Regions from separate parts of the Arthrobacter sp. TJ-236 genome, predicted to be linked through region 4. Evidence: predicted binding sites of a transcription regulator. Region 4 holds the regulator's gene; each other region holds the start of a gene.
What was found. The regulator HrcA, encoded in region 4, represses chaperone genes, less so after heat shock. The targets are predictions, from matches to a motif close to TTNGCACTCGNNNNNNNCGAGTGCNAA.

Region 1 (4,723 bases), on a different contig from region 4:
TGCCGAACCCGCCCACCTGGATGAGCGCGAGGATGATCACGTGACCGAGCCCGGTCCAGTACACGGGGGTGTCGACGACGATCAGCCCGGTCACGCACACGGCGGACGTCGCGGTGAAGAGCGCCTCGAGGAGGGTGGCGCTGCCGGCACCCACCTTCGCGGTCGGGATCATCAGGAGCGCGGTCCCGCCGGCGATGGCCGCGGCGAACCCGAGGACGATCACCTGCGCCGGGTGCCGGGGGCTCAGGTGGCGGGCCCAGGCGGCGGAGCGCGTGAGGAACCCGCGGACGACGGCGGAGGCCTGCGCTTCCCGAGGGGTGTCTGTGCTCGGCCTCACGGGAACGCTCGAACCTCCGGCGGTGGGATGACGCTGTGGCGGCATCACGGGAGGGGCCCCGGGCCAGAGGCCATTCAACCCGAGCGGCGCGGCCCCGGAGGGTGTCTTTACGGCTTCTTGATGCTGTGGGCCGTCGGCTTCGTCCCCGCGGACGCGCAGGACGGGGCGTCAGGCCCGGAGGGCTCCGGCCACGTCGGTGAGCCGTGCGACCTCGTGGTCGGGCCGCGTCATGGCCGGCGGGTAGGGCGCTCCGCCACGGTTGAGCCAGACAGTACGGAGACCGGCACGGGAGGCGCCGTCGACGTCCCACGGATGCACCGCGACGAGCACGGCGTCGTCCGCGTCCCGCCCCCGTTCCCCCAGCGCGTACGCGTACGCCTCGGGTGCGGGCTTCCAGAGAGGGGCGTCCTCGACGGACAGGACGGCGGACACCAGGTCGCGGACGCCCGCCCGCTCGAGAAGGCCCGACGCCGTCGCGGCCGCGCCGTTCGTCAGTGCCACCACCTCGTGGCCGGCCTGCGCGAGGTCGCGGATGCCGTCGGCGACGTCGTCGTGCGGCGGGAGCGCCTGCAGCGCGTCGAGGACGTGCGCGACGGCGTCGTCGAGCCCGCGGTTGAGGGGCTGGTCCGCGAGGACGGACCGGAGTGCGCCCTCGGCCACCGTGCGGAAGGCCGGGTTGTCACCGAGGACGGTCAGGGCGAAGCCGTCGCGGAGCACCGCGGAGAACCAGTGCGCCGCCAGGTGGGGCGGCGCCCCGATCTCCTCGACGTGCTGCGCCATGCGGCCCATGTCCGAGAGCGTCTCGTTGACGTCGAGGAGGATCAGGGGAGGTGCCACTACTGGCGGTACCCCTCCACCTGGCTGATGGGCCGGGCGCCGGCGTCCGCGGGGTTCTCTCCGGCGTCGGCCTTGGCTCGGCGCTGGCGGAGCAGGTCCCAGCACTGGTCGAGATCCTCCTCCAGCTTCTTGAGCCGTACGGCGTGATCCTGGTGGGCCTCGCCGTCGCCCGCGTCCTGGGGCTGGTCGCGGAGGTCGTGTTCCTCCTGCACCAGTGCCTGGATGCGCTGCAGGATGTCGTGCTCGTCCATGGTGCCGTCCTTCGTCGTCGTCAGCTGGCTTACTGCTCAGGCTACTGATGCCCTTCCAGGCTGGCTAGGAGCGGCGTCGGCCCGCCCGAATTTGGCGGGCCGGTGAGATGCCCTAAGCTGTTCAGGAACAACCCGCCTGTGTAGCTCAGTCTGGTAGAGCATCCGCTTCACACGCGGAAGGCCCGGGGATCGAGGCCCCGCGCAGGCACGAACACCTGCTGGGAACAGCATCAGGAAGGCCCGTACCGCACGTCGGTACGGGCCTTCCTGCGTCTGATGTGTTCGTCGACGGTGAACAGGAAATCTCTTAGCAGTCGGCCATAGGGAGTGCTAATATCTTCGTAGTTGAGCGGAGGTCGCTCAACCTCGAAGAACCGACTACCGCACACCGTGCGGAACCTGTGAAGGAGTTGTTTCCCGTGGCCATGAAATTCGATCCGTTCCGTGAGCTTGACCGCGTCGCCGGCGCTCTCCTCGATCCCCGTCCCGGGCTGCGTCTCATGCCGATGGACCTCTACCGCGAGAAGGACCACTACGTCCTGTCGGCCGACCTCCCGGGTATCGATCCCGGATCCGTGGACATCGACGTCGACGGCCAGCTCCTGACCATCCGCGCCGAGCGCACCCTGCGCGGGGCGGAGGGCGTGAAGTGGCTGACCCGCGAGCGCGAGAGCGGCTCGTTCCTGCGCCAGCTCAACCTCGGGCAGGGCGTGGACACCGAAGGCATCTCGGCCCGCTACGAAAACGGTGTCCTCAGCGTCACCATCCCCGTCAGCGAGCGAGCCAGGCCCCGCAAGATCGAGGTCGTGAGCGGGGAGTCCTCCACTCCCATCGAGACCGCGACCGTCGAGTCCCCCGCTGGGACCCAGCAGCACTCCGTCGAGGCGTAGTCCCCACCCCGTCAGTACCCCCGGACGCCCGTCCGGGGGTACTGCTGCGTCCGGCCCCGGAAAAGGCTTGCGACGTCGGGGGCCGGACGCCAAGGATGAAGGCATGGACTTCACACCCACCTCAGCCATCGTCACCGGTTCCGATTCCGGCATCGGCCGCGCCACCGCCGTCGCCCTCGCAGCAGCGGGCTGCAACGTGGGGGTGACCTGGCACTCCGACCAGGAGGGCGCGGAGGAGACCGCGCGCCTCGTCCGCGAGAAGGGCGTGCGGGCCGCCGTCGCGCGGCTCGACACCACGGACGCACCCGCCTGCGGTGACGTGGTGGATCAGCTGGCCCGGGAGCTCGGCGGGCTGGACGTCTTCGTCAACAACGCCGGCGTCAACGGCGGCACGCTGTTCATGGAGACGGATTGGGACACGTGGCGCGGAACCCTCGGCGCCAACCTCGACGGCGCCTTCGTGTGCATCCAGCGGGCAGCCCGCCACATGATCGACGGCGGCCGGGGCGGCCGGATCATCGCGGTGACGAGCGTGCACCAGGAGCAGCCGCGTGTGGGGTCCGCCGCTTACGACGCCTCGAAGCACGGCCTGGGCGGCCTCATCCGCACCATCGCCCTTGAGCTGGCGGACCGCGGCATCACCGCTAACGCCGTCCTGCCGGGCGAGATCAACACGCCCATGAACGATTCCGCCGACCAGGACCCGCACACCATGGAACGCCCGGGCATCCCGCTCGGCCGGCCCGGTGCGCCCGAGGAGATCGCGGACGTCGTCGCCTTCCTCGCCTCCGGAGCATCGAGCTACGTCAACGGCGCCTCGTTCGTCGTGGACGGCGGGATGCTCCTGATGGGGCCGCAGGCCGGCTCGCACCTCACGAGCAACGACTGGCGGACGCTCTGACCCCTCCGGTGTGACATCGGGCACAACTTTCAGCAGCCGTTCACGTGGCGTTCAGTCCGTCCCGATACCGTGGCGCTTCCAGCTGCTTCGAAAGGCCCGCCATGGATGCTCCACACACCACTTCCACCGATACAGACCAGCAGGACTGGTCCGGCTTCCGCCGGGGCGAGCGCATCACGCTCCAGCATCCCGCCGGCACGCACCTCCGCGGGGTGCTGGACATGCGCAGCGACGACGCCTCCGTGCTGTGGATCCACCTCAACGACGGCGGTGGGCGGCGCCTGGTGCACCGCGCCGACGGATACCGGGTGCACCGGGGCTGAGCCGGGGCCCCTGCACGAGCCCCGACATGACGAAGGGCGGATCCCTCGAGGGGACCCGCCCTTCGTCATGAAAAACGCATCAGCTGATGCGGGGCCCACCCGAATCCGGGTCGTTCGTCGATGCGTCGGGCAGCGAGCCGTTCGCCGGCGATCCGCCGGAACCGCCGGTCGGCGGGGCCTCCACGTTGCCGCGCCAGGCACCCGTCTCACCGCCGCTCTTCTCGATGAAGTCCTTGAACCGCTTGAGGTCACCCTTCACCTGGGCGGTGTCGGCATTCACGACGGCCCCGATCTTCTCCGTGAAGGTCTCCGGGTGCCAGTCGATCTGCACCATGAGCCGCGTGAGGTTGTCGTCGAGACGGTGGAACGTGACGACTCCCGCATGGGATTCGCCGTCCGTGCTCTTCCATGCGACGCGCTCGTCGGGGTGCTGCTCGGTGATCTCGGCGTCGAACTCGCGCTTGACGCCTCCGATGCTGGTCACCCAGTGCGTGTGGGTGTCCGATGTCTGGGTGATGGAGTCCACTCCGCCCATGAACTGCGGGAAACTCTCGAACTGCGTCCACTGGTTGTAGGCCGTGGTGACCGGTACTGCTACGTCGATCGATTCCTGAACTGAAGCCAAAAGATTCTCCTTCGTAGAGACTCCGGAAGCGCCACGACGCCGTTCTTCAACAGCATTGTGACCGAAACCGTAAGTTCCCTTAGCGTAGGCCGAACCGGTTGGATTTGGCCAACGCACGGGTCTAGGGTGAAAGAAGGTCACCCGGGTCTGATCGGTACGTCATGTGCTCGGCCGGGCGGCGTATTTTTCTCTAGCACTGGAGGATTCATGAAGGCTTCACCCACCCTCACGGACAACATGCAGGCCGTCCTGGTCGATCTCATCGAACTCCACCTGCAGGGCAAGCAGGCCCACTGGAACGTGGTCGGCAAGAACTTCCGGGACATGCACCTGCAGCTGGACGAGATCATCGACGACGCCCGTGCCTTCGCCGACGAGATGGCCGAGCGCATGCGCGCCCTGCACGCCGTACCCGACGGCCGCAGCGTGGCCGTGGCCGAGGGCACGAAGATCCAGCCCTTCCCGTCCGGCCTCGTGTCCACCAAGGACACCGTGGGGCTCGTGGTCAACATGCTGAACGCGGCCGTGAAGACCATGCGCGACGTCCACGACCAGATCG
Region 2 (4,723 bases), 680 kb from region 4:
GGCGTTCTCGGCGATCCAGCGCAGGGGCTGGGCGAGGGCGCGGCGCACGAGACCGATGGCCGTGGCGGCGTCACCCTCCAGTGCGAGGACGTCGGGGTCGGTGTCGAGCGCCTTGCCGGCGTGGACCAGCGCGGAACCACCACCGGCGACGATGCCCTCCTCGAGAGCCGCACGCGTGGAGGACACGGCGTCCTCGATGCGGTGCTTCTTCTCCTTGAGCTCCACCTCGGTCGCGGCGCCGACCTTGATGACGCCGATACCGCCGGCGAGCTTCGCGAGGCGCTCCTGGAGCTTCTCGCGGTCCCAATCGGAATCGGTGCGCTCCACCTCGGCGCGGATCTGCGCCACGCGGTCGGCGACGTCGGACTCGCTGCCCGTGCCATCCACGATGGTGGTGGCGTCCTTGGTGACGGTGATCCGACGAGCAGAGCCGAGGACCTCGAGGCCCACCTGGTCCAGCTTCAGACCGAGGTCGGGCGAGACGACCTGCGCACCCGTGAGGGTCGCGATGTCCTGCATCATGGCCTTACGGCGGTCACCGAAGCCGGGTGCCTTGACGGCGACGACGTTCAGGGTGCCGCGGATCTTGTTGACGACGAGCGTGGAGAGCGCCTCGCCCTCGATGTCCTCGGCGATGATGAACAGCGGCTTGCCGGCCTGGAGGGCCTTCTCCAGCAAGGGGAGGAACTCGGCGAGCGAGGAGATCTTGCCGGAGTTGATGAGGATGAGCGCGTCCTCGAGGACGGCTTCCTGGCGCTCGGCGTCGGTCACGAAGTACGGCGAGAGGTAACCCTTGTCGAACTGCATGCCCTCGGTGAGGACAAGCTCCGTCACGGTCGAGGAGGACTCCTCGATGGTGATGACGCCGTCCTTGCCGACCTTCTCGAAGGCCTCGGCGAGGAGGTCCCCGACCTCGGTGCTCTGGGCGGAGATGGAGGCGACGTTGGCGGTCTGCTGACCGACGACCTCGCGGGCGTTCTCGAGCAGGCGCTTGGCGACGGCCTCGACCGCCACCTCGATGCCGTGCTTGAGCTGTCCCGGTGCTGCGCCGGCGGCCACGTTGCGGAGGCCTTCCTTCACGAGGGCCTGCGCGAGGACGGTCGCGGTGGTGGTGCCGTCACCGGCGACGTCGTTGGTCTTGGTGGCGACCTCCTTGGCGAGCTGTGCGCCGAGGTTCTCGTACGGGTCGTCCAGCTCGATCTCACGGGCGATCGTGACGCCGTCGTTCGTGATGGTGGGAGCGCCCCACTTCTTGTCCAGCACGACGTTGCGTCCGCGGGGGCCCAGCGTCACCTTGACGGTGTTCGCGAGCTTGTCCACGCCGGCCTCGAGGGCACGGCGGGCGGCGTCGTTGAATTCCAACTGCTTTGCCATTGTTGATTCCTTTCAGGCTTGTGCAGCGAGAAAAACCCCGGCCATTGCGGGCCGGGGCTCTTCCTGTGGGGTGCTACTTGACGACGACTGCGAGGACGTCGCGGGCGGAGAGCACCAGGTACTCCTGGCCGCCGTGCTTGACCTCGGTTCCGCCGTACTTCGAGTAGATGACGATGTCGCCCTCGGCGACGTCGACGGGGACGCGGTTGCCGTTGTCGTCGACACGACCCGGTCCGACCGCCACGACCTCGCCCTCCTGGGGCTTCTCCTTAGCGGTGTCCGGGATGACGAGACCGGAAGCAGTGGTCTGCTCGGCTTCGAGGGGACGGACCACAATGCGGTCCTCAAGGGGCTTGATAGAGACCGACACTCGGGCTCTCCTTTGCGTTCGATACCAGTGGAATGGGGCCGTCGGGAGGTGCGCATACCGTCGTCGCGGTGCCGGTGGACGCTTCCCTCGGGATTAGCACCCGCTAGGAGCGAGTGCCAACTCCGACTGTATGCAAGGGCTGGCACTCGGTCAAGGCGAGTGCCAATCGAGTTCGGGGAGGACAGCAGGGAACAGGCCTCGAACGCCCTCGCTCCTCTAGGCTGGCCGGATGGCCACGGACAACATCGCAGACATCCTGACGTCCGAGGGCTGGGAGCTGCTCAACTCCCTCGGCCCCTACACCGAGGCCGACAGCCTGCGCCTCACCGAGCAGCTCCGGAAGGCCGGGCACTCCCCCGAGGTGGTGGCCGCCGCCCTGACGCAATCGAGACTCCGAGCGAAGGCCGCCGCAAAGTTCGGCCCCTTCGCGGACCACATGGTCTTCACCACCGCGGGGCTCGAGCAGGCCACGCGGCTCTCCGTGGCCGCGCGCCACGCGCAGCGCTTCGTCGACGCGGGCCTCGTGAAGGTCGCGGACCTGGGCTGCGGGCTCGGCGCGGACAGCATGGCGCTCGCCACGCTGGAGCGCGAGGTGACCGCCGTCGAGCTCGACGAGACCACGGCCGCCGCGGCGACCATGAACCTGCTCCCCTTCCCGAATGCGCGCGTGGTCAACGCGGACGCCTCCTTCGTGGACACCGAGGGGTACGACGGCGTGTGGCTCGACCCCGCGCGCCGGACCACCACGACGTCTGGGACCTCCCGCCTGTTCGACCCCGAGGCGTTCTCCCCGCCGCTCTCCTTCGTGCAGGAGCTCGCGGACGGCGGCAAGCCCGTGGGCGTGAAGATGGGACCCGGTATGCCGCACGCCGCCATTCCCGCGAACTGCGAGGCGCAGTGGGTCTCCGTGGACGGCGACGTCACCGAGGTGTCCCTCTGGTTCAATGCCCTCCGCCGTGAGGGCATCCGCCGCGCCGCGCTGGTGCTCGGTCCGCGGGGGGCCGCTGAAATGGTCTCGGGAGCGGAGTTCGGACAGGGCCCGACGGCGTCCGTGGGCGCGGTGGGCGGGTACCTGTACGAGCCCGACGGCGCCGTGATCCGCGCCGAACTCGTGGCGGACCTCGCCGAGCGGCTCGGCGGCCACCTGCTGGACCCGATGATCGCGTACATCTGTGCTGCCGAACTCGTCGACACCCCCTTCGCCCGCGCCTACCGAGTCCTGGACGTACGCCCCTACAACGTGAAGGCGTTGAAGAGCTGGGTGCGCACGGAGGGCATCGGCGTGCTCGACATCAAGAAGCGCGGCCTCTCCGTCACGCCCGAGGAGGTCAGGAAACTCCTGCTGTCCGGCTCGGGGAAGGGCCGCAAGAAAGCCACCCTCGTGCTGACGCGCATCGGTGAGGAGCGCGTGGCGATCGTCGTCGAGCCGGTTCCGGCTCCCTGACCGGCCCGACGCGCGGCGGCCCACACTTCCCGTGCCGCCGCAAGCACGATGACGCGGACCGCACCGCCGTCCCCTGTTCCTAGGCTTGGGTCGTACCCGGAGCAGGCGGAGAGGACGACCATGACGGACGGCATCACGGACGGCACGACGAACGGTACCGAGGACTCCACCGCGGTGCGGCACGGGGTCCTCTTCGATGTGGACGGCACGCTCGTCGACTCGAACTACCAGCACACCCTCGCGTGGTGGCTCTCCTTCCGCCGCCTGGGTCACGACGTGCCGATGGCCGAGATCCACCGCGCCATCGGCATGGGCGGGGACAAGCTCGTGGCCCACGTGCTCGGCGAGGACCGCGACGCCTCCCAGGACGACGAGCTCGACACGGCGCACTCCGCGATCTTCTCCAGCCACTGGCCGGGCCTGCGTGCGTTCGACGGCGCCGCCGACCTCCTCCACCGCTGCGCCTCGGACGGACTCACCGTGGTGCTGGCTTCCTCGGCCTCGGGACGCGAGCTGGGCGTCCTCCGCGGGATCATCGGAGCCGATGACGCCATCACGGCCGCCACGAGTTCCTCGGACGCCGAGAACAGCAAGCCCTCCCCGGACATCCTGCGCGCCGCGCTCGACGCCGGTGGGCTCGAGGCCGCGAACGCCGTGTTCGTCGGCGACTCGATCTGGGACGTCGAGGCGGCGTCCGAACTCTCCATCCCCACGATCGGGCTGGCCTCGGGCGGAACGAGCGAGGCCGAACTCCGCGACGCCGGGGCCGTCGAGGTGCACAAGGACATCCGGGCCCTGCTGGCGGCCTACGACGACGGCGCGCTCCGCCGCCTCACGGCGTCCGACGTGGGGGCCTGACGCGCGGGGGCGGGACCGCCCGCTCAGTCCTCGCTGTCGAGGATCCGGACCTTCGAGCTGAGGAGATCGATCTCGGGCCGCTCGGCGACGTACCTCTCCACGCGGTCGAGCACGTCCACCGCGTGCTGCCGGTCGCCGCTGACCACCCCGACCCCCACGGCCGCCCGACGGTGCAGGTCCTGGTGGCCCACCTCGGCCACGGAGGCGTCGAAGGAGCGGCGCACGTCCGCGACGAGCGGCCGCACCACGGACCGTTTGGCCTTGAGGGAGTGCACGTCGCCCAGGAGGATGTCGAACTCGATGAACCCGATCCACATGGTGATGATCCTTCCCTCGAGACCCGGGAGTACTGGGCGGTGCTTGGGGGCTAGGCGGAGTCCCGCCACACGACAGTGGTCTCCAGCACCTGCACCGGGCTCGGCAGGCCGCGGATCTGCGCCAGGACCAGCTCGGCGGCCGTGCTGCCCAGGAGGTCGGCGGGCTGCCTGACCGTCGAGAGCTGCGGGCGTGTCCGGAGCGCCCAGCTGCTGTCGTCGAACCCGACGATCCCGACGTCGTCCGGCACCTTGCGGCCCGATTCCTGCAGGGCGGTCATGGCCCCCGCGGCGACGGCGTCCGAGGCGGCGAAGACGCCGTCGAGCTCGGGGCTGCGGCGCAGGAGCTCCTGCATCCCCTCC
Region 3 (4,723 bases), 650 kb from region 4:
GTCGCTCACGCGCGGTGGGCGTCCATCCGCTCCAGCCACGGCGTCAGCAGGCCGTGCGGAACGTCCTCCTTGGTGAGCGCGAAGCTCCGGTGATCGGCCCACTGCCCGTTGATGTGCAGGTAGCGGGGCCGGAGCCCCTCATCACGGAACCCGAGCTTCTGCACCACCCTGAGACTGGCCGCATTCTCGGGGCGGATGTTGATCTCCATGCGGTGCAGACCGAGGTCGTCGAAGCAGTAGTCCGTCGCGAGGGCCACTGCCGTCGGTGCGATACCCCGGCCCGCGAGCTCGGAGTCCACCCAGTACCCGAGCGTCGCAGTCATCGCCGAGCCCCAGGTGATGCTCGAGACCGTGAGCTGCCCGGTCAGCCGCGCCTGCTTCGACCCTTCGGGCTGCTGCGTGATGAGGAACGGCAGTGCGGCGCCGGCCCGCGCCTGCGCCGTGAGCGACCGCACCATCTGGTGGTACGTGGGAAGGAACCCCTCGGGGTCGGGGTTGGATGCCTCCCAGGGCGCGAGCCATCGCGCATTGCGGTGCCGCAGAGCGGTCCACGCTGCCTTGTCCCTGTGGCGGATGGGCCTCAGGACCAGCGAGCCGGTCCTGAGGTTCACAGGCCAGCTACCGGCCGACCACATGGTGGATCAGTCCGTGATCCCCGCGCTGAAGTCCTTGATCCACGCGCGAAGGTCCGGGCCGAGGTCCTCGCGCTCGGAGGCGAGCGTGACCACGGCCTTCAGGTAGCTCAGCTTGTCGCCGGTGTCGTAGCGGCGACCGCGGAACACCACGCCGTACACACCGGAGCCCTCGCCGTCGGCCGCCGCGAGGGTCTGCAAGGCGTCCGTCAGCTGGATCTCGTCGCCGCGGCCGGGTGCCGTCGTCTCGAGGACGTCGAAGACTCGGGGGTGCAGCACGTAGCGGCCGATGACGGCCAGGTTCGACGGCGCATCCTCAACCGACGGCTTCTCGACGAGGTGGTTCACGCGCACGTGGTCCTCGCCGTCGACCTCGGTGATGTCCGCGCACCCGTACGCGCTGATCTGCTGCGGGTCCACCTCGATGAGCGCCACGACCGAGCCGCCCGTGGTGGCCTGGACCGCGATCATGGTCTCGAGGAGCGGGTCGCGCTCGTCGATGAGGTCGTCACCGAGCAGCACCGCGAACGGCTCGTTGCCGACGTGCAGCTTGGCCCGCAGGACGGCGTGGCCGAGGCCCTTGGGGTCGCCCTGCCTCAGGTAGTGGATGTCCCCGAGCTCGGAGGGCCGGCGCACGGCGGCGAGCTTGTCGTGGTCGCCCTTCGCCTCGAGCGTCTGCTCGATGAACGGCACGCGATCGAAGTGGTCCTCGAGCGCTCGCTTGTTCCGTCCGGTGATCATCAGGACGTCGGACAGACCGGCGTCGACGGCCTCCTGCACCACGTACTGGATGGCGGGCTTGTCGACGACCGGGAGCATCTCCTTCGGCATCGCCTTCGTGGCTGGAAGGAAGCGGGTCCCCAGCCCGGCCGCAGGGATGACGGCCTTGGTCACGCGTGATCCTAAAGTCATGGGACCCACACTACATAACGTGCCCGCTCCGGCCCGGTGGTTGCGCACAATGGTGCGATGGAGAGTATCGCGGCGACCGCACGTGCTAAGGACAAGGCGCTGCTGCGCTCGCGGATCCGCGCTGCACGCGCCGAGATGACCGCTCATGACCGCGCACGCCAGGCGGCCGATCTCGCCCGCGAGGTGCTGGCCCTCCTCGCCGGGCTCCCGCCGTCCGACGGTTCACCGAGCGCACCGGGTGCACCGGGCGCACCGGGTGCACCGAACGCGTCCTCCACCGACCCCCGCACAGGGACGCTCGCGGCCTACCTCGGTCTCGGGACCGAACCCGACGCCACTCCCCTGCTGACGGCCGCGCACCGCCTCGGGTACGACGTCGTCGTCCCCGTCTGTGAACCGGGGTACGCCCTGTCCTGGGCGGCATGGGCACCCGGCGTCCCGCTCGTGCGGTCGCCGCGGGCTCCGGTCGAGGAGCCCACCGGTCCACGCCGCCGGTTCGAGGACATCGGGGGCGTTGCCCTGATGGTGGTGCCCGCCCTGTGCGTCGATGGTTCGGGCTACCGCCTGGGCCAGGGCGGCGGGTACTACGACCGTTTCCTCGCGCAGCCGGCCGTCCGCGGTTCCGGTGTGCGGGCGATGGGGATGGTGTACCGCTCCGAGCTCCTGCCGGCGGGAGCACTGCCGGCCGAGACCTTCGACCAGCCGCTCGACGGCGTCATCACCGCGGACGGCGCCCGGCTCCTCCCCTGAGTTCCGCCCGGCGCCTGGAGCCGAGCGGCGCCCGTGGCCCCTCCCGAGCCGGCGACCCCGTGTAGACTGGCACTCGACTCCGGAGAGTGCCAGCTCTTCGCCAGAGCCCTCCGGGAGCCACGCCGTTCGCCCAGGAGGATTCCCATGCCCACGTACGCCTACGCCTGCAAGGACTGCGGCCACGCCTTCGACATCCAGCAGTCGTTCACCGACGAGTCGCTGACGGTGTGCCCGGAGTGCGCCGGCCTGCTGCGGAAGAAGTTCAACAGCGTGGGCGTGGTCTTCAAGGGCTCCGGTTTCTACCGCAACGACTCCCGCGACTCGACGGCCACCGTCGACGCCGGGTCCTCCTCCCCGTCGTCGGACGCATCGTCCACCTCAGGAACGACGTCGGCCTCCCCGGCGTCGACGTCGTCCTCCTCGTCCTCGTCGAAGGAATCGGCTACGGCCGCGCCGGCGTCGTCCGGTGCCTCGGGTGCCTCCAGTGCCTCCGGCAGGTCGTCGACGGGGTCCGCTGCCGCGGCTTCCTGACCTCGAGCGGAACAGGCACGTCGACCACGGTCACGGCGTCCGAAGGGGCCCGTGCCGGAGCGTGCACTCGGGCGTCCACCGGGACGGTGACGTGGGTGTGATCGGCTCGACGCTGTCCACATAGCGACTCCCCCGCGGGACGTGACCGGGCGCCGATCCTAGGGTCGAGCCATGACCCGAACCGGCACCACCCCGTCCCTCCCGCTGCGCACCCGACTCCGCCGTGCCGTGTATCGGCACAAGCGCCTCATGGCCTGCCTCTGCCTCAGCGCTGCGGCAGGCATCGCGGTCGAGGCGGGCGTGGGCGACGACGCCGCGAGCCGACCCGCGCTCGCTGCGGCACGCGACCTCGCGGTCGGCACTGTCCTGAGCGCCGCGGACCTCGTGGTCGTCGACCTGCCCGAGCAGGCATCGGTCGGGAATACCCTGCTCGCCGCGGACCAGGCGGTGGGTCAGCAGCTGGCCTCGCCTCTCGCCGAGGGCAGCCTGGTCCCGGAGACCGCACTCGTCGGCGAGGCGCTCCTCACGGGCCTACCCCCGGGCACCGTCGCCGTCCCCCTGCGCCCGAATGATCCGTCGACCGTCCAGCTGCTCGCACCGGGTCAGAGCGTCGACGTCATCCTGAGCACCGGCAACGGCTATGACGTCGCCTCGGACAGCCGGGTGGTCGCACGCTCCGTCCCCGTGCTGTGGACCGCGCCGGACGGCGGTGGCGGAGCCTGGCCGGGCGAGGACGGCGACTCCGGTCTCGTGGTCGTCGCGGCCGGTCCCGAGGACGCCGCGGTCCTCGCGGGAGCGTCGAGCTCGGGCGAGGTCCACCTCGTCCTCACCTCCGGCGGCTGACCGGTCCTGATGCGCCCCGCGTGAGCGAGCAGGCAGCCCTGACAATTACTCGTCACGGCTGCGCGTCCGGCGGCGGTCAGCCCCAGTGCGGAGGGCGCTGCTCCTCGAGCCAGGCGTCGTGGTTCTCCTCGGCGTCACCCCACGCACGCGGATCGTCCTCGCCCGCCTTCGTGGGCAGGGCGGGAGTCGACCCCGCCGCCGTTCCGGATGCCAATCCCGGCGTCGTTCCCGTCGCGTCCTCCGCCGTGGTTCCCGACGTATCTCCCGGTGCCCCGTCCGTTCCCGGCGCCGCCCGACCCACGGCCGAACCACGGCCCGGGTGCTGCTCGTCCTTGCGCATCCTCACCGCTTCCTTCCGTGTGGTCGGCTGGTCCGGTGTCTCCCGGGGCGGAAGTCCGATCAGTGCGGACGCGCGTTCGGCGCACCCCTCGGGATCGGTGAACACCTCGATGGTCCACAGGGGCATGTAGCGCCAGCCCATGCGCTCGAGGACCTGGGGCCGGAGCCTGCTCCGTTCGCGCACGGACATGGACCCGTACCGCTCGGTGCCGTCGGACTCGATGGCGAGCGGTGCCGGGCGCTCATCGCGCGAGGTGGCCGCGGTGCCGTCGGCCAGGACGTCGACCGGCCGCGCCGCGACGATGTCCAGGACGTCCGCATAGCGGTCCCAGACCTCGGCGCCGCGGTGCCGCAGGCGGTCCACGAGATCGGCGACGAGCGGATCGGCGTTACCACCGGTACTGACGGACGGGTGCGCCCTCTCGCCCAGTTCGTGCTGCAGCAGTGCGAAGAAGTCGAGTGCGCCGGTGGTCATGCGCTCCGGATCGAGATCCGTCGGCTGGAAGCAGGTCAGCACGTGCTGGCGACGGCGCGCCCGCGTCATCGCCATCACGAAGTTGCGCCGACCGTCCGGTGCCGAGAGCGGACCGAAGGAGTGCAGGGCCCGCCCGTGCGGCGTCCGGCCGTAACCGAGCGAGAAGATGATCTCGTCGCGGACCAGCCCGCCCGCACGCTCCACGGGCACCACCCTGAACGCCTCACGCCCGGGCGTGAAG
Region 4 (4,723 bases):
ACTGAGCCGACTGAATCGACAGCGCCGAGCGCTGTCACCCCGACCTGGCCGGCAGGGCGGTGACTACCGGATCAAGCGCAGGTTCAGGGCGTAGCGGTAGGGGCGTCCCCGGTTGACCTGGATGCCCGCGCCGACGGAGAACATGGTGATCGTCACCCAGATGAGTGCGTTGACGACGGCGAAGATCCCGCCGATCTCCGGCAGGAGGGAGAGCAGCCACGCCGTGAGCGCGAGGAGCGTGGGGGGCAGCGTGAAGTTCAGCGCCTCCTTCGACTCCTGCGCGGTGAAGGGGCCACGATCCTTGAAGATGAGGAAGATGATCAGCGAGGGGATGAACCCGAGGATCCCGCCGAAGTGCGCCAGCGTGGCGAATTGTCTGTCCTCCGATGCCGTCAGGGGAAGCGCGTTCGCCGGGGTTCCCTCGAAAGCCGGCCGGGTGCGGCCCCGCTCGTGATGCTGATGATCAGCGGTGTCTGACAACGTGCGTCCTTTGCTGGCGTGCGTCCTGCGTCTACCTCCAGAATACGTGCCGCGCCACCGTTGCGGGCTCAGGCGTTGCCGGGAGGCGCGGTCAGGAAGTCGATGACCTCCTCCACCCGGCCGAGCAGTGACGGCTCGAGGTCCGCGTAGCTGCTCACACCCGCGAGGATCCTCTTCCAGCCGTTCGCCACCGCGGCCTGGTCGCGGTGCGGCCAGCCGAGGCCCGCGAGGATGCCCGTCTTCCAGTCCTGACCACGCGGGATCACGGGCCACGCGGTGAGTCCGAGAGCTCCCGGCTTCACGGCCTGCCAGACGTCCACATAGGGGTGGCCCACGATCAGCACGTGGTGGCGTGCACCGGGGACCGCCATCGCCTGCTCTGCGATGCGCGCCTCCTTGGTGCCCGGCAGGAGGTGATCCACGAGGACACCGAGCCGACGCCGGGGTCCGGGCGCGAACTCGCGGATCGCGCCGGCGAGGTCGTCCACGCCGTGGAGGGGTTCGACGACGATGCCCTCGAGCCGGAGATCGTCGCCCCAGACCTTCTCGACCAGCTCGGCGTCGTGCTGGCCCTCCACCCAGATCCGGCTGGCACGGGCGGTGCGCGCCCGCGCTCCCTCGACCCGCAGGGAACCCGATGCCGTCCGCGTAGGGGTCGCCGCGGCACGAGCGGCGGGGGCGACGACGCGCACGGGTTCGCCGTCGAGGAGGAAGCCGTGGCCGAGGCGGAACGTGCGGGTGCGTCCGCGACGGTCCTCGAGCACCATGACGTGCAGGCCACCGGACTTCTCGCTGCGGATCACCGCGCCCACGAAGCCGGACTGCACGTCCTCGAGCACCATGTCCCGCTCCACGGGCACGTTCCGCAGGGCGGTGCGCGCGGGTGCCGAGAGGTCCTGGGCGCCCCAGCCGTACTCCATCGTCGTCGTCCCTTCGGCCTGCGGTGTCGATCGGGGAGCCTGCCCGGCGTACCCGGCTGCCTATGCTAACAACGCCCGGGAACGTACTAGACTTGGCACTTGGGCGTGTCGAGTGCTAATCACCGACCGCCCTCCCCGAGAAGCCCGTCGATGCTGTTCGAACCCGGAGGTGACACAGGTATGAGTGAACCGCGACGCCTGGAGGTACTCCGGGCCATCGTCGAGGACTACGTGCACTCGCGTGAGCCCGTGGGATCCAAGGCCCTCGTGGACCGCCACCACCTCGGCGTGTCCTCCGCGACCATCCGCAACGACATGGCCGTCCTCGAGGACGAGGGCCTGATTGCCGCGCCGCACACCAGCTCGGGCCGCATCCCGACGGACAAGGGCTACCGCCTGTTCGTGGACCGCATCTCCGAGGTGAAGCCGCTCTCGGCACCGGAGAAGAAAGCCATCCAGACCCTGCTCGAGGGTGCCGAGGATCTCGACGACGTGATGGACCGGACCGTGCGGCTGCTCGCGCAGCTCACGAACCAGGTGGCGGTCGTGCAGTTCCCGCGGGTCGGCGGCGCCTCGGTCCGCCACATCGAGTGCGTCCTCCTCGCCCCGCGGCAGGTGCTCGTGGTGCTGATCGCGAGCAACGGGACCGTCCAGCAACGAATCGTCCGGACGCCCGTCGAACTGCAGGAGGCGGATCTCGCGGAGCTCAAGCAGCGCGTCCTGTCGGCGGTGTCCTGCGTCAAGCTGACGTCCCTGCCGGCCGAGCTGCGCACCGTCGCGAACGAACTCCCCGCGACCCTCCGGCCGCACGGGGGTACGATCGTGGCAGCGCTCGAGCAGCTCGCGAGCCTGGGACGCGACGACCGCATCCTCCTCGCCGGCACGGCGAACCTGGCCCGGTCCACGGGCGACTTCCCGCTCAGCATCGGGCCCGTCCTGGAGGCACTCGAGGAGCAGGTGGTCATGCTGCGGCTGCTCTCGGAGATGGAGTACGACGCCCGGGGCATCTCGGTGAGGATCGGGAGCGAGAACCCGTACGGCGGTCTCTCGGAGGCATCCGTGGTCGCCACGGGGTACGGTCCCGACGCCGGGGCGAAACTGGGGATCCTCGGACCCACACGGATGGACTACCCGACGACAATGGCCGCGGTGCGCGCCGTCGCCCGCTACCTCTCGAGGATCCTCGAGGAGGAGCGATGAGCGCGGCCGCCGACACGAGCGCGGCGATGGGCAGGGAAGTGACCGGCGCAGGCCGGGGTTACGAAGAGAAGTTCACGACAGGAAGCGGTGTGCAGGAGTGAGTAATCACTATGAGGTCCTCGGTGTGGCGCAGGGAGCGACGGGAGAGGAGATCAAGAAGGCCTACCGCAAGCTCGCCCGGAAGCTCCACCCGGACGTCAACGACGGCCCCGACGCGGCCGAGGAGTTCAAGCTCGTGACGCGCGCCTACGAGGTGCTCTCGGACCCGCAGAAGCGCCGGGTGTACGACACCACGGGCAACGAGAACGGCACCGACACCGGGTACGGCGCCGGGTACTCCGGCTCGGGCTTCGCCTTCCAGGACATCTTCGAGACGTTCTTCGGCGGCAGCGGTCAGCAGGGTGGGGCGCCGTCGCGCACTCGTCGCGGGCAGGACGCACTCATCAACGTGCGGATCGACCTCAAGGACGCGGTCTTCGGGACGAACAAGAAGATCGAGGTGGACACCGCGGAGGTGTGCCACGTCTGCGAGGGTAGCTGCTGCCAGCCGGGTACGTCACCGCGCACCTGCGACATCTGTGGTGGTTCGGGCCAGGTGCAGCGCGCAGTGCGCTCCATCCTCGGCCAGGTCATGACCAGTGCGCCGTGCGGCACCTGCCAGGGCTACGGCACGGTCATCCCGAGCCCCTGCCACGAGTGCAACGGGGAGGGGCGGGTCCGCGCCCGACGCACCCTCACCATCAAGGTCCCGGCGGGTGTGGGAACCGGGACGAGGATCCAGCTGTCCGGCCAGGGCGAGGCGGGGATCGCCGGTGGTCCCCAGGGCGATCTCTACGTCGAGATCCGGGTCAACACGGATTCCACCTTCCTGCGCGACGGCGACGACCTCCACGTCACGCTGAGCGTGCCCATGACGGCTGCGGCCCTCGGCACCAGCGTGCACCTCGACACCTTCGACGGCGACCAGGAGCTGAGCATCAAGCCGGGCACGCAGTCCGGCGAGATCCTCACGCTCCGCGGTCTCGGCGTCACCCACCTGAGAAATCAGGGCAGGGGAGACCTGCGGGTCCACCTGAACGTCGAGACACCGCGCAATGTCGATCCCCAGCAGGAGGAGCTCCTGCGCCGGCTCGCGGAGCTGCGCAACGAGCAGTACACCGACGGCCAGCTCGCGAGCAGCGGCTCCGGTGTCTTCGCCCGCCTCCGGGAGCGGCTCGGGAACCGCTGACCGTGACGCGGCCCCTCTTCTTCGGCCCCGAGGACTCCGTGCGGGCCGCTCGGCCCGGCGACCCGTTCGTCCTCGGCGGCGACGAGGGCCGGCATGCCTCGACCGTCCGCCGACTGACGGCGGGGGAGCGGATCGACGTCACCGACGGCCTCGGACACCGGATCACGGGTGTGATCACGGCTGTCGGGACGGGCACCGTGGAACTGCGGGTGGAGCACGCCGGGCAGGAGGCGCCCCCGCATCACCGGCTGGTCCTCGTCCAGGCCCTCGCCAAGGGCGGGCGTGACGAGCAGGCGGTCGAGGCCGCGACGGAACTGGGGGTCGACGGCGTCGTCCCCTGGCACGCCGAGCGCAGCATCGTCCGCTGGCGGGGCGACAAGGTGGAGCGGGGGCGCCAGAAGTGGGTGTCGCTGGTCGGCGCAGCGTCGAAGCAGTCCCGGAGGTCCTTCATGCCCGAGGTGCTGCCGGTGATGGACACGGGGCGTCTTGCGTCCTGGGCGGGCTCGGTCGATCGCGTCGTCGTCCTGCACGAGGACGCCGAGGAGTCCCTGGCCCAGTACGTCGGCCGCCTCGAGAGCGCCGGCGACCTCGGCCCACCGTCGACGACCGCACTGCTGGTCGGTCCGGAGGGTGGCATCAGCGACGCCGAGATCCGCACACTCCAGGCCGTCGGCGCGCACACCGCCCGGCTCGGCCCGCACGTGCTCAGGTCCTCGTCCGCCGGTCCTGCCGCGCTCGTCCTGCTGAACCACCTGCTGTCCCGCTGGTGACGCGTCAGCGGACGACGACGGTCTTCGTGTCCTCCGCAGTGCCGTCGCCGTCGCCGTCCTGCGCCGACTCCGACTCCGGAACTGACACCGTGATCGTGTACCGGCCCGGCGGAAGCGTCTCGACG

Region 1: AC4D16_RS12770 (Hsp20/alpha crystallin family protein) is a predicted target of HrcA. The motif match lies at 1,733-1,759, and genes of this name have one in related genera.
Region 2: groES (co-chaperone GroES) is a predicted target of HrcA. The motif match lies at 1,884-1,910, and genes of this name have one in related genera.
Region 3: AC4D16_RS05030 (FmdB family zinc ribbon protein) is a predicted target of HrcA. The motif match lies at 2,361-2,387, and genes of this name have one in related genera.

What each region holds. Positions count from the first base shown of each region.
Region 1 is NZ_JBZCNI010000003.1:117,676-122,398, reverse strand. Features, by position in the region: gene AC4D16_RS12790 (TrkH family potassium uptake protein) at 1-337, opposite strand, end outside; gene AC4D16_RS12785 (haloacid dehalogenase type II) at 506-1,174, opposite strand; gene AC4D16_RS12780 (DUF2630 family protein) at 1,174-1,425, opposite strand; tRNA gene AC4D16_RS12775 (tRNA-Val) at 1,560-1,633, shown strand; gene AC4D16_RS12770 (Hsp20/alpha crystallin family protein) at 1,851-2,315, shown strand; gene AC4D16_RS12765 (SDR family oxidoreductase) at 2,419-3,216, shown strand; gene AC4D16_RS12760 (hypothetical protein) at 3,318-3,539, shown strand; gene AC4D16_RS12755 (SRPBCC family protein) at 3,619-4,164, opposite strand; gene AC4D16_RS12750 (Dps family protein) at 4,372-4,723, shown strand, end outside.
Region 2 is NZ_JBZCNI010000001.1:1,121,920-1,126,642, forward strand. Features, by position in the region: gene groL (chaperonin GroEL) at 1-1,374, opposite strand, end outside; gene groES (co-chaperone GroES) at 1,448-1,744, opposite strand; gene AC4D16_RS05145 (class I SAM-dependent methyltransferase) at 1,974-3,188, shown strand; gene AC4D16_RS05150 (HAD family hydrolase) at 3,309-4,046, shown strand; gene AC4D16_RS05155 (DUF503 domain-containing protein) at 4,070-4,363, opposite strand; gene AC4D16_RS05160 (LacI family DNA-binding transcriptional regulator) at 4,414-4,723, opposite strand, start outside.
Region 3 is NZ_JBZCNI010000001.1:1,092,695-1,097,417, forward strand. Features, by position in the region: gene AC4D16_RS05015 (GNAT family N-acetyltransferase) at 6-635, opposite strand; gene galU (UTP--glucose-1-phosphate uridylyltransferase GalU) at 642-1,544, opposite strand; gene AC4D16_RS05025 (5-formyltetrahydrofolate cyclo-ligase) at 1,602-2,294, shown strand; gene AC4D16_RS05030 (FmdB family zinc ribbon protein) at 2,439-2,825, shown strand; gene AC4D16_RS05035 (RcpC/CpaB family pilus assembly protein) at 2,997-3,668, shown strand; gene AC4D16_RS05040 (DUF4011 domain-containing protein) at 3,745-4,723, opposite strand, start outside.
Region 4 is NZ_JBZCNI010000001.1:444,979-449,701, reverse strand. Features, by position in the region: gene hemW (radical SAM family heme chaperone HemW) at 1-5, shown strand, start outside; gene AC4D16_RS01955 (DUF4870 domain-containing protein) at 64-480, opposite strand; gene AC4D16_RS01950 (DUF3097 family protein) at 549-1,400, opposite strand; gene hrcA (heat-inducible transcriptional repressor HrcA) at 1,581-2,600, shown strand; gene dnaJ (molecular chaperone DnaJ) at 2,698-3,828, shown strand; gene AC4D16_RS01935 (16S rRNA (uracil(1498)-N(3))-methyltransferase) at 3,831-4,598, shown strand; gene AC4D16_RS01930 (GerMN domain-containing protein) at 4,603-4,723, opposite strand, start outside.